DNA from 3 places in the Roseateles sp. FW301-B2 genome. Region 1 is predicted to be linked to each of the others. Evidence: predicted binding sites of a transcription regulator. Region 1 holds the regulator's gene; each other region holds the start of a gene.
The links. Region 1 encodes sigma-54, which starts transcription at its own class of promoters, with help from an activator protein. Its sites were predicted from a motif close to TGGCANGNAANCTGCTTT; they were not measured.
Positions count from the first base shown of each region.

Region 2: the regulator sigma-54 is predicted to act here: its motif matches at 2,571-2,588, upstream of AC3WQY_RS09680 (PEP-CTERM sorting domain-containing protein).
Region 3: the regulator sigma-54 is predicted to act here: its motif matches at 1,750-1,767, upstream of glnA (type I glutamate--ammonia ligase).

Region 1 covers NZ_JBYTBE010000031.1:26,407-30,718, forward strand. The annotation lists gene lptB (LPS export ABC transporter ATP-binding protein) at 1-769, shown strand, start outside; gene AC3WQY_RS19020 (RNA polymerase factor sigma-54) at 773-2,284, shown strand; gene AC3WQY_RS19025 (bifunctional diguanylate cyclase/phosphodiesterase) at 2,349-4,312, shown strand, end outside.
Region 2 covers NZ_JBYTBE010000011.1:26,533-30,844, reverse strand. The annotation lists gene AC3WQY_RS09690 (HvfC/BufC family peptide modification chaperone) at 1-257, shown strand, start outside; gene AC3WQY_RS09685 (MATE family efflux transporter) at 322-1,659, shown strand; gene AC3WQY_RS09680 (PEP-CTERM sorting domain-containing protein) at 1,744-2,529, opposite strand; gene AC3WQY_RS09675 (peroxiredoxin) at 2,776-3,324, shown strand; gene AC3WQY_RS09670 (ABC transporter permease) at 3,400-4,312, shown strand, end outside.
Region 3 covers NZ_JBYTBE010000001.1:108,498-112,809, forward strand. The annotation lists gene AC3WQY_RS00470 (EI24 domain-containing protein) at 1-813, shown strand, start outside; gene AC3WQY_RS00475 (competence/damage-inducible protein A) at 810-1,604, shown strand; gene glnA (type I glutamate--ammonia ligase) at 1,867-3,282, shown strand; gene AC3WQY_RS00485 (hypothetical protein) at 3,433-3,954, shown strand; gene glnL (nitrogen regulation protein NR(II)) at 3,988-4,312, shown strand, end outside.

The DNA of each region.
Region 1 (4,312 bases):
CACCCCGGCGCTGGAGACCGGCATCGCGCCCAGCCGGCTGGAGGCGGAAGGCCTGCAAAAGACCTATGGCGTGCGCCGCGTCGTCAAGAACGTGCATGTGGACGTGCACAGCGGCGAGGTGGTGGGCCTGCTGGGCCCCAATGGCGCCGGCAAGACCACCAGCTTCTACATGATCGTGGGCCTGGTGCGCGCCGATGCCGGCGAGATTCGCATCGACGGCCAGCCGGTGCAGCGCCTGCCCATCCACCAGCGTGCGCGCCTGGGCCTGAGCTATCTGCCGCAGGAGGCCTCGATCTTCCGCAAGCTCACGGTGGAAGAAAACATCCGCGCGGTGCTGGAATTGCAGCTCGACGACCATGGCAAGGCCTGGCCCCGCGCCCGCATCGATGCCGCGCTGGAGACCCTGCTGCACGAGCTGAGCATCGAGAAGCTGCGCGACAGCCCGGCGCCCTCGCTGTCGGGTGGCGAGCGGCGCCGTGTCGAGATCGCGCGCGCCCTGGCCACGCAGCCGCGCTTCATCCTGCTGGACGAGCCCTTCGCCGGCGTGGACCCGATCGCGGTGCTGGAGATCCAGCGCATCATCAGCTTCCTGAAGGCGCGCGGCATCGGGGTCCTGATCACCGACCACAATGTGCGCGAGACCCTGGGCATCTGCGACCGCGCCTACATCATCAGCGAGGGCGCCGTGCTGGCCGAGGGCACCCCGCAAGAGATCGTCGAGAACCCGGACGTGCGCAAGGTCTATCTCGGCGAAAACTTCCGCATGTAAGCGATGAAACCGTCGCTGCAGGTACGCCTCTCCCAGCATCTGTCGCTGACGCCGCAGCTGCAGCAGTCCATCCGTCTGCTGCAGCTCTCCACCCTGGAGCTGAACCAGGAGGTGGAGCAGATGCTCACCAGCAACCCGCTGCTGGAAACCGACGAGGAGTTTGGCGAGACCGCGCCGGTGCGCCTGGATGCGGCGGCGCCGCTGCAGCGCGAGGACTCGGCGGCCGAAGTGAGCGCGGAGAGCAGCGGCGAGGGCGAGGCGGTGGCCGAGATCAAGGGCGACGACTTCGGCACCACCGAGCGCGACGACTGGGAGAACGGCACCGAGCGCGACGACTTCGACGGCATCCGCGAGACGCCCGGCACGGGCAGCGGCAGCGGCGACGACGATGGCGAACGCCCCGAACAGCAAGGCCCCGGCATCTCGCTGCAGGAGCATCTGAACGCCCAGCTCGCCGGCATGCAGCTGAGCCAGACCGACCGCGCCGCGCTGATGGTGCTGATCGAGTCGCTCAACGAGGACGGCTATCTGGAAGACAGCCTGGAAGAGCTCACCGAGGCGCTATCGGGCGATGCCGATGCCGAGGCGCGCGAGGAGCTGCTGGACACGCTCAAATGCGCGCTCAAGTGGCTGCAGAGCCTGGAGCCGGTGGGCGTGGGCGCGCGCAACCTGTCCGAATGCCTGCTGCTGCAGTTGCGCGCCAAGCCGCGCAGCCAGGCCCAGGTGGTGGCGATCCTGATCTGCAAGCAATACCTCGAGCTGCTGGCCAAGCGCGACCTGAAGCGCCTGATGTCGCTCACCGGCGCCGACGAGGCCTTGCTGCGCGAGGCCCAGGGCATGATCACCGAGCTGGAGCCCAAGCCGGGCCGCCAGTTCGCGCGCAGCGAGGCGGCGGCGGTGGTGCCGGACGTGATCGTGCGCAAGTCCGGCCGCGGCTTCCGCGTCACGCTCAACCCCGACGTGATGCCCAAGCTGCGCATCAACGAGCTCTACGCCCATGCGTTGCGCCAGACGCGCGGCGGCGTCAGCAATTCGCCGCTGGGCACGCAGCTGCAGGAGGCGCGCTGGTTCATCAAGAACATCCAGCAGCGCTTCGACACCATCCTGCGCGTCTCCGAGGCCATCGTGGAGCGCCAGAAGGGCTTCTTCTCGCATGGCGAGCTGGCGATGAAGCCGCTGGTGCTGCGCGAGATCGCCGACGAGCTGGGCCTGCACGAGTCCACCATCTCGCGCGTCACCACCGCCAAATACATGGCCACGCCCTGGGGCACCTTCGAGCTCAAGTACTTCTTCGGCTCAGGGCTCAACACCGAGGCGGGCGGCAATGCCTCCAGCACCGCGGTGCGCGCCCTCATCAAGCAGTTCGTGGCCGCCGAGGATGCCGCCAAGCCGCTCTCGGACAGCCAGCTTTCCAGCATGCTGGAGGAGCAGGGCATCCAGGTGGCGCGCCGCACCGTGGCGAAATACCGCGAAGCGCTGAAGATCGCGCCGGCCAATCTGCGCAAGGCCATGTAGCCGGCCTCAGATTGAGAAACATCAAGCCTTGATGCCCGCGGACTGGGTACCGTGGCATCCCTCGATGTCCGCCCCGTCCCACCTCGACCTGCCCGCCGTCCATGCCTGGAGGCGCTGGCGCGCCTGGGCCTTGCTGGCGCTGGTGCTGGCGCTGGCCTGGGTCCTCGCGCTGGGCTGGCTGGCCAATGAACGCGAGGCGCTGCGCCACCACGAGGGCGAGAAGCTCGAGGGCCTGGTGCGCACCCTGGACGGCATCGTCGCGCAGCAGATGATTGCGGCCCATGCCGCGCTGCAGACGGTGGCCTCGCAGGCGCCGGGCTGGCGGCCGGCCCAGCTGCAGCAGGACGGCGAGCCCCTGATGCGCACCCTGACCCAGGCCATGCCGGGCGTGCGCGCGCTGTTGCTGCTGGACGCCCAGGGCCAGGTCAGGGCCAGCTCGCATGTCGACCTGCTGCAGCTGGACCTGCACCAGCACGCCGCCGTGCAGGCGCTGCGCGCCCAACCGCAGGCCGGCATGCTCTATTTGTCGCCCCCCCTGCTGGACCCGCCGGCCGGGCATGCCATCAGCCTGGCCCGCCTGCTCTTCGATCACCGCGACCGGCCGGTCGGCCTGGTCATGGCGCTGCTGGACCCGCACTACTTCGCCCTGCTGCTGCAGACCGCCCAGCCCTCCGAGCAGACCTGGGCCGCGCTGGCGCATCAGGACGGCATGCTGTTCACGCTGGCGCCCGAGCAGCCGGAGCTGATGGGGCGCAATCTGCTGGAGCGGCCGGGCTCGGTGCTGCAGCAGCATCTCAGCGAGGGGCGCGAGGCCAGCCTGCAGCTGGCGCATTCGCGCCTCACCGACGACTTGCGCCTGGTGGCCACGCGCAGCGTCCACGCCGCCGGCCTGCCGGTCGACAAGCAGCTGGTGGTGGCGGTGGGGCGCACGCTGGCCAGCGTCGAGGCGCCCTGGCTGCGCCAGCGCCAGGCGCTGCTGCAGCTGGGCCTGGCGCTGAGCCTGGGCGCCGCGCTGACGCTGTGGCTCTGGCAGCGCCGCCGCGGCCTGCTGGCCCGGCTGCGCCAGCAGGCCGCGCAGGCGCTGAAGGCCCAGGCCGAGCAGACCCAGGCCATCCTCGACAACATGGTCGATGGCGTCATCACCATCGACCGCCATGGCGTGATCGCCTCGATCAACCCGGCGGCCTGCCGCATGTTCGGCTACCAGGCGCGCGAGCTGCTGGGCGGCAACGTCAACCGGCTCATGGCCGAACCCGAACGCAGCCTGCACGACGCACATATCAAGCGTTATCTGGAAGGCGGCGCGCCGCGCGTGATCGGGCTGGGCCGCGATGTCAACGGCCTGCGCAAGGACGGCCAGAGCTTTCCGATGAGCCTGGCGGTCTCGCACATCGAGCGCGACGGCGAGCCGCTGTTCATCGGCCTGACGCGCGACATCACCGAGCGCAAGCGCGCCGAGGCCGCGATCGAGCAGCTCGCCTTCTACGACCCGCTCACCGGCCTGCCGAACCGCCGCCTGCTGCTGGACCGCCTGCACCAGGCCCTGGCGGCGAGCCGGCGCGGCGCGCGCCAGGGCGCGGTGCTGTTCATCGACCTGGACAACTTCAAGTCGCTCAACGACACCCTGGGCCACGGCATGGGCGACCGCATGCTGCAGGCCGTGGCCAAGCGCCTGCAGGCCTCGCTGCGCGCCGAAGACACGGTGGCGCGCTGGGGCGGCGACGAGTTCGTGGTGCTGCTGCAGGACCTGGGCCAGGACGCGCGCCGCGCCGCCCTGCATGCCGAGGCCGCCGGCGAGAAGCTGCTGCGCGTGCTGGGCCAGCCCTACCACCTGGACGACAGCGCGCACCACAGCACGCCCAGCATCGGCATCGTGATGTGGGGCGAGGCCGAGTCCAGCGCCGAGGAGCTGCTCAAGCACGCCGATCACGCGCTCTACCAGGCCAAGGCCGCGGGGCGCAACCGGCTCTGCTTCTTCGACCCGGTGACCCAGGCGGCGATGGCCGAGCTGGCCCTGCTGGAGGCCGA
Region 2 (4,312 bases), on a different contig from region 1:
AACCCGAGCTGCCCGAGCCGCTGGCGCAGGCCCATGGCTTGCTGGTCTGGCGCCAGGGCCTGGAGACGCGCTGGCGCTCGCTCGCTGCCGAGGAAGCTGCGCTGCTGCAAAGCCTGCTGAGCGCGGGCGGCACGTTTGCGCATCTGTGCGAGGCGGCAGCGCTGGCGCAAGGGCCCGAACAGGCCGCCGCCGTGGCGCTGGGCGCGCTGCAGCAATGGCTGGCCGACGAGCTGCTGCAGGCGCCCCCGGTTACCTAACGGGTACAGCGCCGGCGCGGCCGCTGCACTAGGATGCCGCGGCGTCCTTCCCGCTGCCCCGTCCATGCAACAACCCCGCCTGTTCTCGCTCGCCTGGCCGCTGTTCCTCGAGCTTTGCCTGGGCATTGCGGTGGGCCTGATCGGCACCCTGCTGGCGGCACGCATCTCGGACAGCGCGGGTGCCGGCTTCGCGCTCGCCAACCATGTGGCGGGCACCTTGTTCATCCTGTTTCGCATCGTCGGTGCCGGCATCAGCGTGGTGATCACGCAGAGCCTGGGCGGCGGGCGGCGCGAGCTCGCCGATGCCAGCGCGCGCGCCGCCCTGGGTGCCAGCAGCTGGATCGGCGGGCTCACCGCCTTGGCCGCGGCGCTGGCCGCCGCGCCGCTGCTGCGCCTGCTGAATGCGCCGCCCGAGGTGCTGCCGCTGGCCGCGCCCCTGCTGCAGGCACTCGCCCCCGCGATGCTGCTGGATGCCTGGAACGCCTCCATGGCCAGCGTGATGCGGGCCCATCTGCGCACGCGTGACACCCTGGCGGTGCTGGTGGCGATGCAGATCGTGCAGCTGGGCCTGGCGATGCCCTTCATGCAATGGCTGGGCCTGCCAGGCTTTGCCCTCGCCCTGCTGTGCAGCCGCAGCCTCGGCCTGCTGCTGCATCTGTGGCTGTGGCGTAGCCGCCTGGGCCTGCGCCCGCAGTGGGCCGACTGGTGGCGGCTGCCGCGCCGCGAGCTGGCCGGGCTGCTGCACATCGGTCTGCCCGGGGCGGCCGAGAACATCGCCTACCGCCTGGCCTTCATGGTCAGCATCGCGGTGGCCGGCCAGCTGGGCGCCGGTGCCCTGGCCGCGCATTCCTATGCCTCGCAGCTGATGTACTTCGTGCTGCTGTTCGGCCTGGCCACCGGCTTCGCGGCCGAGATCGTGGTCGGGCATCTGATCGGCGCCGGCCAGCTGCATGCCGCGCACCGGCTGGTGCGGCGCGCGCTGGGGCGCGGCCTGCTGGTGAGCGTGGCGGTGGCCACTGCGGCGGCGCTGGCCTCGCCCTGGCTGCTGCGCCTGTTCACGCACGACCAGGCCATCGTCGCCCAGGCCGTCACCCTGATGTGGCTGACGGTGATCCTGGAGCCCGGCCGTACCTTCAATCTGGTGGTGATCAACGCGCTACGCGCCACCGGCGACGCGCGCTATCCGGTGCTGGCCGGTGCGGCCTCGATGCTGGTTGTGCTGGCCGGCGGCAGCTGGCTGCTGGGCCAGGTGCTGGGCCTGGGCCTGGTGGGCATCTGGATCGCCTACGCCGCCGACGAATGGCTGCGCGGCCTGCTGATGTGGCGGCGCTGGGCGCGCCATGGCTGGGTGCCCCATGCGCGCGCGGCGCATCGGCGCCTGCGCCGGCAGGCCTCGCATTGAAGGCTCGGGCATGAAAAAACCCGCAGCCTGCAGGAGGCTGCGGGTCGCGTTGCGGGCTGGCGGCGCGCGGCCGCGCTTGCCCGATCAGGCGGCCTTGCGGCGACGCGCCACGGCGGCTGCCGCGGCGGCCAGACCCACCAGGGCCAGCACGCCGGGTTCCGGCACGCGGTTCGGCGGCTCCACCTGGTCGCCCACATAACCAATCAGGTTCTTGGTCAGCTGCTGCGAGTTCGGCAGGTCGTACTGGTTCATCATGAAGTTGACGTCCAGGATGGTGGTCAGGGCACCCTTGCTGGCGCCGGACAGGCTGCCCACGCCGAATGCAATGCCGGCGCCCAGCGAGCCGTCGTTGCGCGAGGTGATCCAGTTGCCGGTGCCGTGGCCGGTGAAGCAGCCGGAGGCCGCGTAGTTCACGTTGCTCACCGCGTTCGGGCCGTCGAAGGGGGCGTACACCTTCTCGAAGCCATCGAAGCAACCGTTGAAGCCGATGCTGCCGCCGCCCAGGCCGCTGATCAGCGACAGGATGGAGTTGTTGCGGCTCATGAAGCTGGAGTTCTCGCCCATCAGGAACAGGCCACCGCCCGCCGACAGGAAGGCGCTGTATTCGCTCGTCGCGCCGGCGTCGAGGCCGGTGTTGAAGCGCACGTCCCAGACCTGCGAATAGCCGGCCAGCGAGAGCGGCAGGCTGTCGGCCACGGTAACGGTATTGCCAACGGCCAGGTGCAGGGCCTGCAGGTTGTTGGTCACGGCGGTGGTGGTGCCCACCTCGGACGTGGTGGACATGCCATTCACGATCAGGATCGGGCCGGCTTGCGCGGCGGTCAGGCCACCCAGTACCAGGGCGGCGCAGAGGCTCTTCAGTTTGTTCATTTGTAACTTTTTTGCGTTGATGAAAAGGACCCGGCCCCTGGGATGCAAATAGCGGGCCAAAGGGAAAATCCTTATGAATCAAGACTTGAATATCGAGATCTCTTGCATGTGTAAGAAATGTCGACAAGTGTTTTCGGCTGCTTGTTACATCTATGCCCGGCCGCGGCCACATGGTTTCTCCGCTGGCCGGCGCAGCCGGCGCGGCGGCCGGGCATGATGCGGGCTTCCGAAAAAAGGATGTCTGCCATGCGTCTCAAGACCACCTGCGCCACGGTCATCGCCACCGCCACCCTGCTGCTGAGCAGCGCCGCCTTTGCCGCCCTGCCGGTGGGGGCGCCGGCGCCCGACTTCGCAGCCGATGCCGCGCTGGCGGGCGCGCCCTACAAGTTCAGCCTGGCCGCCAGCCTCAAGCAGGGGCCGGTGCTGCTGTACTTCTATCCCAAGGCCTTCACCAGCGGCTGCACCGTCGAGGCGCACCTGTTCTCCGAGGCCACCGAGCAGTTCAAGGCGCTGGATGTGACGGTGCTGGGCATGTCCAACGACGACATCGAGACGCTCAAGAAGTTCAGCACAGAGGCTTGCCGCGGCAAGTTCGCGGTGGCGGCCGATGCCGGCGCCAAGGTCATGAAGGACTACGACGCCGCGCTGAAGATCGTGCCCGGCATGGCCGACCGCATCTCCTACCTGATCTCGCGCGACGGCAAGATCGCCGCCGTGCATGCCAGCATGAGCCCCGAGGGCCATGTCGGCGCGATGCTGAAGGCGGCGCAGGCGCTCAAGGCGGCGGGCAAGTAAGCGGCGCGGGCGCGGGGAGGGCGGGCCGGTCGCGGTGACAATGTGCCGCCAGCCTCTGCCGCCTCACCCACCGCCATGCCACGAGCCCTGTTGCCGCGAATTGCCAGCCTGCTGATCAGCCTGCTGGCGGCCACGGCGCTGATCTTCGGGCTGCTGGAGGTGCTGCCCGGCAATGTGGCGCAGCTGATGCTGGGCAGTGAGGCCACGCCCGAGGCGGTGGCCGCGCTGGCCGAGCAACTGGGCCTGCAGCGGCCCGCCGCGCTGCGCTACCTGGACTGGCTGGCCGGCCTGGCGCGCGGCGAGATGGGGCTTTCGCATGCCTATGGCGCGCCGGTGGCCGAGCTGATCGCCGAGCGCCTGGTGGTGACCCTGCCGCTGGCCCTGCTGGCGATGGCGCTGGCGGCGCTGATCGCGCTGGCGGCGGGCGGCTACGCGGCGGCGCGGCGCGGCCGCCCGGGCGATCTGCTGGTGATGCTGCTGAGCCAGCTGGGGCTGGCCACGCCCAGCTTCTGGTTTGCCATCCTGCTGATGCTGTTGTTCGCGGTGAAGCTGCAATGGGTCGCGGCCGGCGGCTTCCCGGGCTGGCGTGCGGCCGAGGGCGGCGGCCTGGGCCCGGCGCTGCAGGCCCTGGCCCTGCCGGCGCTGGCGCTGGCGCTCACCCAGGCCGCCATCCTGGCGCGCATCACCCGCTCGGCCCTGCTGGAGGTGCTGGGTGAGGACTATGTGCGCAGCGCGCGCGCCGCTGGCGCCAGCGAGCCGCGCATCCTGCTGCACCATGCCTTGCGCAATGCGCTGATCCCCATCGTCACCGTGATGGGCCTGCAGTTCGCCAACCTGCTGGCCGGCACCATCGTGGTGGAGAACATCTTCCAGCTGCCCGGGCTGGGCCGGCTGCTGTTCCAGGCGGTGGCCAACCGCGACCTGATGGTGCTGCGCAATGGCGTGCTGCTGCTGGTGGCGCTGGTGCTGCTGCTGAACTTCGTGGTGG
Region 3 (4,312 bases), on a different contig from region 1:
ATCGCGCTCTCGCTGCTGCCGCTGCTGATATCGGCCGTGCTGGCCGGCGTCTTCATGTACTTCTTCTGGGAACCCGCGGTGGCCGGCGTGCGCGCCACGCTGGAATCCTGGAAGCTGATCGACAGCCTGCTGGGCTGGCTGGACTATGTCGGCGCCAGCGGCTTTCGCAGCGTGATGGCGCCGCTGGTGGTGCTGGCCCTTGGCATCCCGGTGGTGGTGGTGCTGAGCCTGCTGATGGTGGCGCTGCTGATGACGCCGGCGATGGTGCAGCTGGTGGCCGCGCGCCGCTTCCCGGGCCTGGAACTCAAGCGCGGCGGCTCGGTCTGGCTGAGCGCGGCCTGGTCGCTGGGCCACACCCTGCTGGCCCTGCTGGCCATCGTCGTCAGCATGCCCTTCTGGTTCATCCCGCCGCTGGTGCTCTTCATCCCGCCGCTGATCTGGGGCTGGCTGGGCTACCGCGTGTTTGCCTTCGATGTGCTGGCCGACCATGCCTCGGCGCCCGAGCGGCGCCGGATCCTCAGCGAGCACAAGGGCCCGCTGCTGGCGCTCGGCCTGGTGACCGGCTATCTGGGCGCCGCGCCCGCCGCCATCTGGGCCTTTGGCGTGCTGACGATTGCGCTCGCGCCCTTTCTGGTGCTGATCTCTGTGTGGCTCTACACCCTGGTGTTCGCCTTCACCTCGCTGTGGTTCGCGCATTACGCGCTGGCCGCCTTGCATGAGCTGCGCCAGGCCGCCGCCGGGCCGGTGGTGGAGGTGCTTGATCCCTTGCCCGAGCAGGCCCAGACCACGGCCGCGCCGCCGTTGCTGCCATGAACATCGGCCTCATCATCATTGGCGACGAGATCCTCTCGGGCAAACGCCAGGACAAGCACCTGGCCAAGGTGATCGAGCTGCTGGCCGCCCGCGGCCTCACGCTCAGCTGGGCCCAGTACCTGGGCGACGAGCGCGCGCGCCTCACGGCCGAGCTCGCGCGCGCCTTTGCCAGCGGCGACCTGGTGTTCAGCTGCGGCGGCATCGGCGCCACGCCCGACGACCACACCCGCCAGGCCGCCGCCGCCGCGCTGGGGCAAGACCTGACCCTGCACCCGCAGGCCAAGGCCCTGATCTGGCAGCGCGTGCAGCAGATCGCGGCGGAGCAGGGCAGCGAGATCGCGATCGATTCGCCGGATGCGCAGCGCCGCTTCCAGATGGGCGAGTTCCCGGCGGGCGCGGGCATCATCCCCAATCCCTACAACCAGATTCCGGGCTTCTTCGTCGGCACGGTCTACTTCGTGCCGGGCTTCCCGGTGATGGCCCATCCGATGATCGAGTGGGTGCTGGACCAGCGCCATGCCGATCTGCACCGGGCGCTGGGTACGCGCGAGAAGTCGCTGATCGTGCTGGGGGCACTGGAGGCCACGCTGGCGCCGCTGATGGAACGCATCGAGGCCGACTTCCCCGGCATCAAGGTCTTCAGCCTGCCCAGCGTCGACCATCCGCAATGGGGCCGCCATATCGAGCTGGGCGTGAAGGGCGACGCCGATCGTCTGGAGCCGGCCTATGCGGCGCTCAAGCAGGGGCTGTCCCAATATGGTGCGCGCATTGGCACCGAGTTGGTGCGATAAGAGCCCGACCGCGGCACTTGATTGGTGCGCGGTTCGGTGGCCGCCCTGGCGGCGTCATGGTGACGCAAGCCCCACAAGCGCATAATCCGCGGGCCAGCGGGCATGCACCGCGCTGGCGCTCGGGCTGCGCCGGCTGGTCTCAAGTTGGCACGCAACCTGCTTACTTAAACGGTGCATGAGTCGGGCCCCGTGCATCCGCATGGACCCAGACCCCCGCCGAATTCTCAGATCCGATCTACCCCCGTTCCGCTAGGAGTGATTGATGGCCAAGACCGTCGCCGACGTGATGAAGATGGTGAAGGAAAACGAAGTCAAGTTCGTCGACTTCCGCTTCACCGATACCCGTGGCAAAGAGCAGCACGTTTCCGTGCCCGTGTCGCATTTCGACGAGGACAAGTTCTCCTCCGGTCATGCCTTTGACGGTTCGTCGATCGCTGGCTGGAAGGGCATCGAAGCCTCCGACATGCTGCTGATGCCGGATCCCGACACCGCCAATATCGACCCCTTCTTCGAAGAGCCGACCCTGATCCTGTCCTGCGACGTGGTCGACCCGGCCGACGGCAAGGCCTATGAGCGCGATCCGCGTTCGCTGGCCAAGCGCGCCGAAGCCTATCTGAAGGCCTCCGGCCTGGGCGACACCGCCTACTTCGGCCCCGAGCCCGAGTTCTTCATCTTCGACTCGATCCGCTGGGGCAATGACATGTCCGGCTGCTTCTTCAAGATCGAATCCGAAGAAGCCGCCTGGAACACCGGCAAGGAATACGAGCACGGCAACAGCGGCTACCGTCCCACCGTCAAGGGCGGCTATTTCCCCGTGCCCCCGGTCGACGCCGGCCAGGACATGCGCTCGGAAATGTGCCTGATTCTGGAACAACTGGGCATCCCGGTCGAAGTGCATCACCACGAAGTGGCGAACGCCGGCCAGATGGAAATCGGCACCAAGTTCAGCACCCTGACCAAGCGCGCCGACTGGCTGCAACTGCAGAAGTACGTGATCCAGAACGTCGCCCATGCCTATGGCAAGACCGCGACCTTCATGCCCAAGCCCATCGTTGGCGACAACGGCTCCGGCATGCACGTGCACCAGTCGATCTGGAAGGACGGCAAGAACCTGTTCGCCGGTGATGGCTATGCCGGTCTGAGCGACTTCGCGCTGTACTACATCGGCGGCATCATCAAGCATGCACGCGCGCTGAACGCCATCACCAACCCCGGTACGAACTCGTACAAGCGTCTGGTGCCCGGCTTCGAAGCCCCGGTGAAGCTGGCCTACTCGGCCAAGAACCGCTCGGCCTCGATCCGCATCCCCTATGTGGCCAACCCCAAGGGCCGCCGCATCGAGGCGCGCTTCCCCGATCCTTCGGCCAACCCCTATCTGTGCTTCGCGGCACTGATGATGGCCGGTCTGGACGGCGTGGAGAACAAGATCCACCCGGGCGAAGCCGCCACCAAGGATCTGTACCACCTGCCGCCGGAAGAAGACGCGAAGATCCCGACCGTCTGCCACAGCCTGGACCAGGCGCTGGACTATCTGGACAAGGACCGTGCCTTCCTGACCAAGGGCGGCGTGTTCACCGACAGCTTCCTCGATGCCTACATCGAGCTGAAGATGCAGGAAGTGACGCGCTTCCGCATGGCCACCCACCCGGTCGAGTACGACATGTACTACTCGCTGTGATGGGAGCGCGCGGCGTGCGTGTTGAGAAGCAACACGGCGCGCCGCAGGCTGCCAGGGCAGGAGAGGGACGGCGCGAGCCGTCCTTTTTTGTTGCTGCGCCGTCATGGGCCACAATGCGAGCCTGGTTCCTTCCTCTCGACGATTCGGCCGATGCACATCCAGCGACCCAAGAAGCAAGCCCAGTTCCTGCTGCTCAGCGCCCTGTTGGCGGCAGGCGGGGCGCAGGCCCAGGGCGTGGTGTACCGCTGCCCCGGGCCGCCGGTGCTCTACACCGACGCGCTCTCGGCCAAGGAGGCCCAGGAAAAGGGCTGTCGCACCATCGAGGGCACGCCCATCACGGTGCTGCAGGCGCCGGCGCGGGCCAAGCCGGCACCGTCGGCCCAACCTGCCGAAGGGGCCGCCTCGCGCGGAGGGCCTGATGCGCGCATCGACCCCAGCCAGCAGCGTGGCCGCGACAACGAGCGCCGGCGCGTGCTGGAGACCGAGTTGCGCGACAGCGAGGAGCGCCTGGCCAATCTGCAGCGCGAGTACGCGGGCGGCAACCCCGAGCGCCGCGGCGACGAGCGCAACTACCAGAAGTATCTGGACCGCGTGGCCGAGCTCAAGGCCGGCATCGCGCGCCAGGAAGCCGATATCCAGGCTCTCAAGCGAGAGCTCAGCAAACTCCCCTGAGTCTGCCCGTGTTGGGGCAGGCCACCCGACGCGATGAACGACGACAGCTCTGCGTATGCCGCCTTTGCGGCCTTCGACTCTCTGGCCACGATGGTGGCCGTGGTGCGGCCCAACGGCGAATGCGAGTTCGCCAACGCCGCCTTCGAGACCGCGATGCGGCTGTCGCGCCGCGCGGTGCAGCGCAGCCAGCTGTTCGACTGGTTTGCCGACACCGCGCGCCTGCGCGAGGCCATGGACGGCGTGGCGCGCAATGCCTATTCCAGCAGCCGTTTCGATGCGCTCCTGCGCCGCGGCCCGCGCGTGCATGAGGACCTGCTACCCGTGCATGTGATCGTCAGCCAGACCGACGATCCGCAGC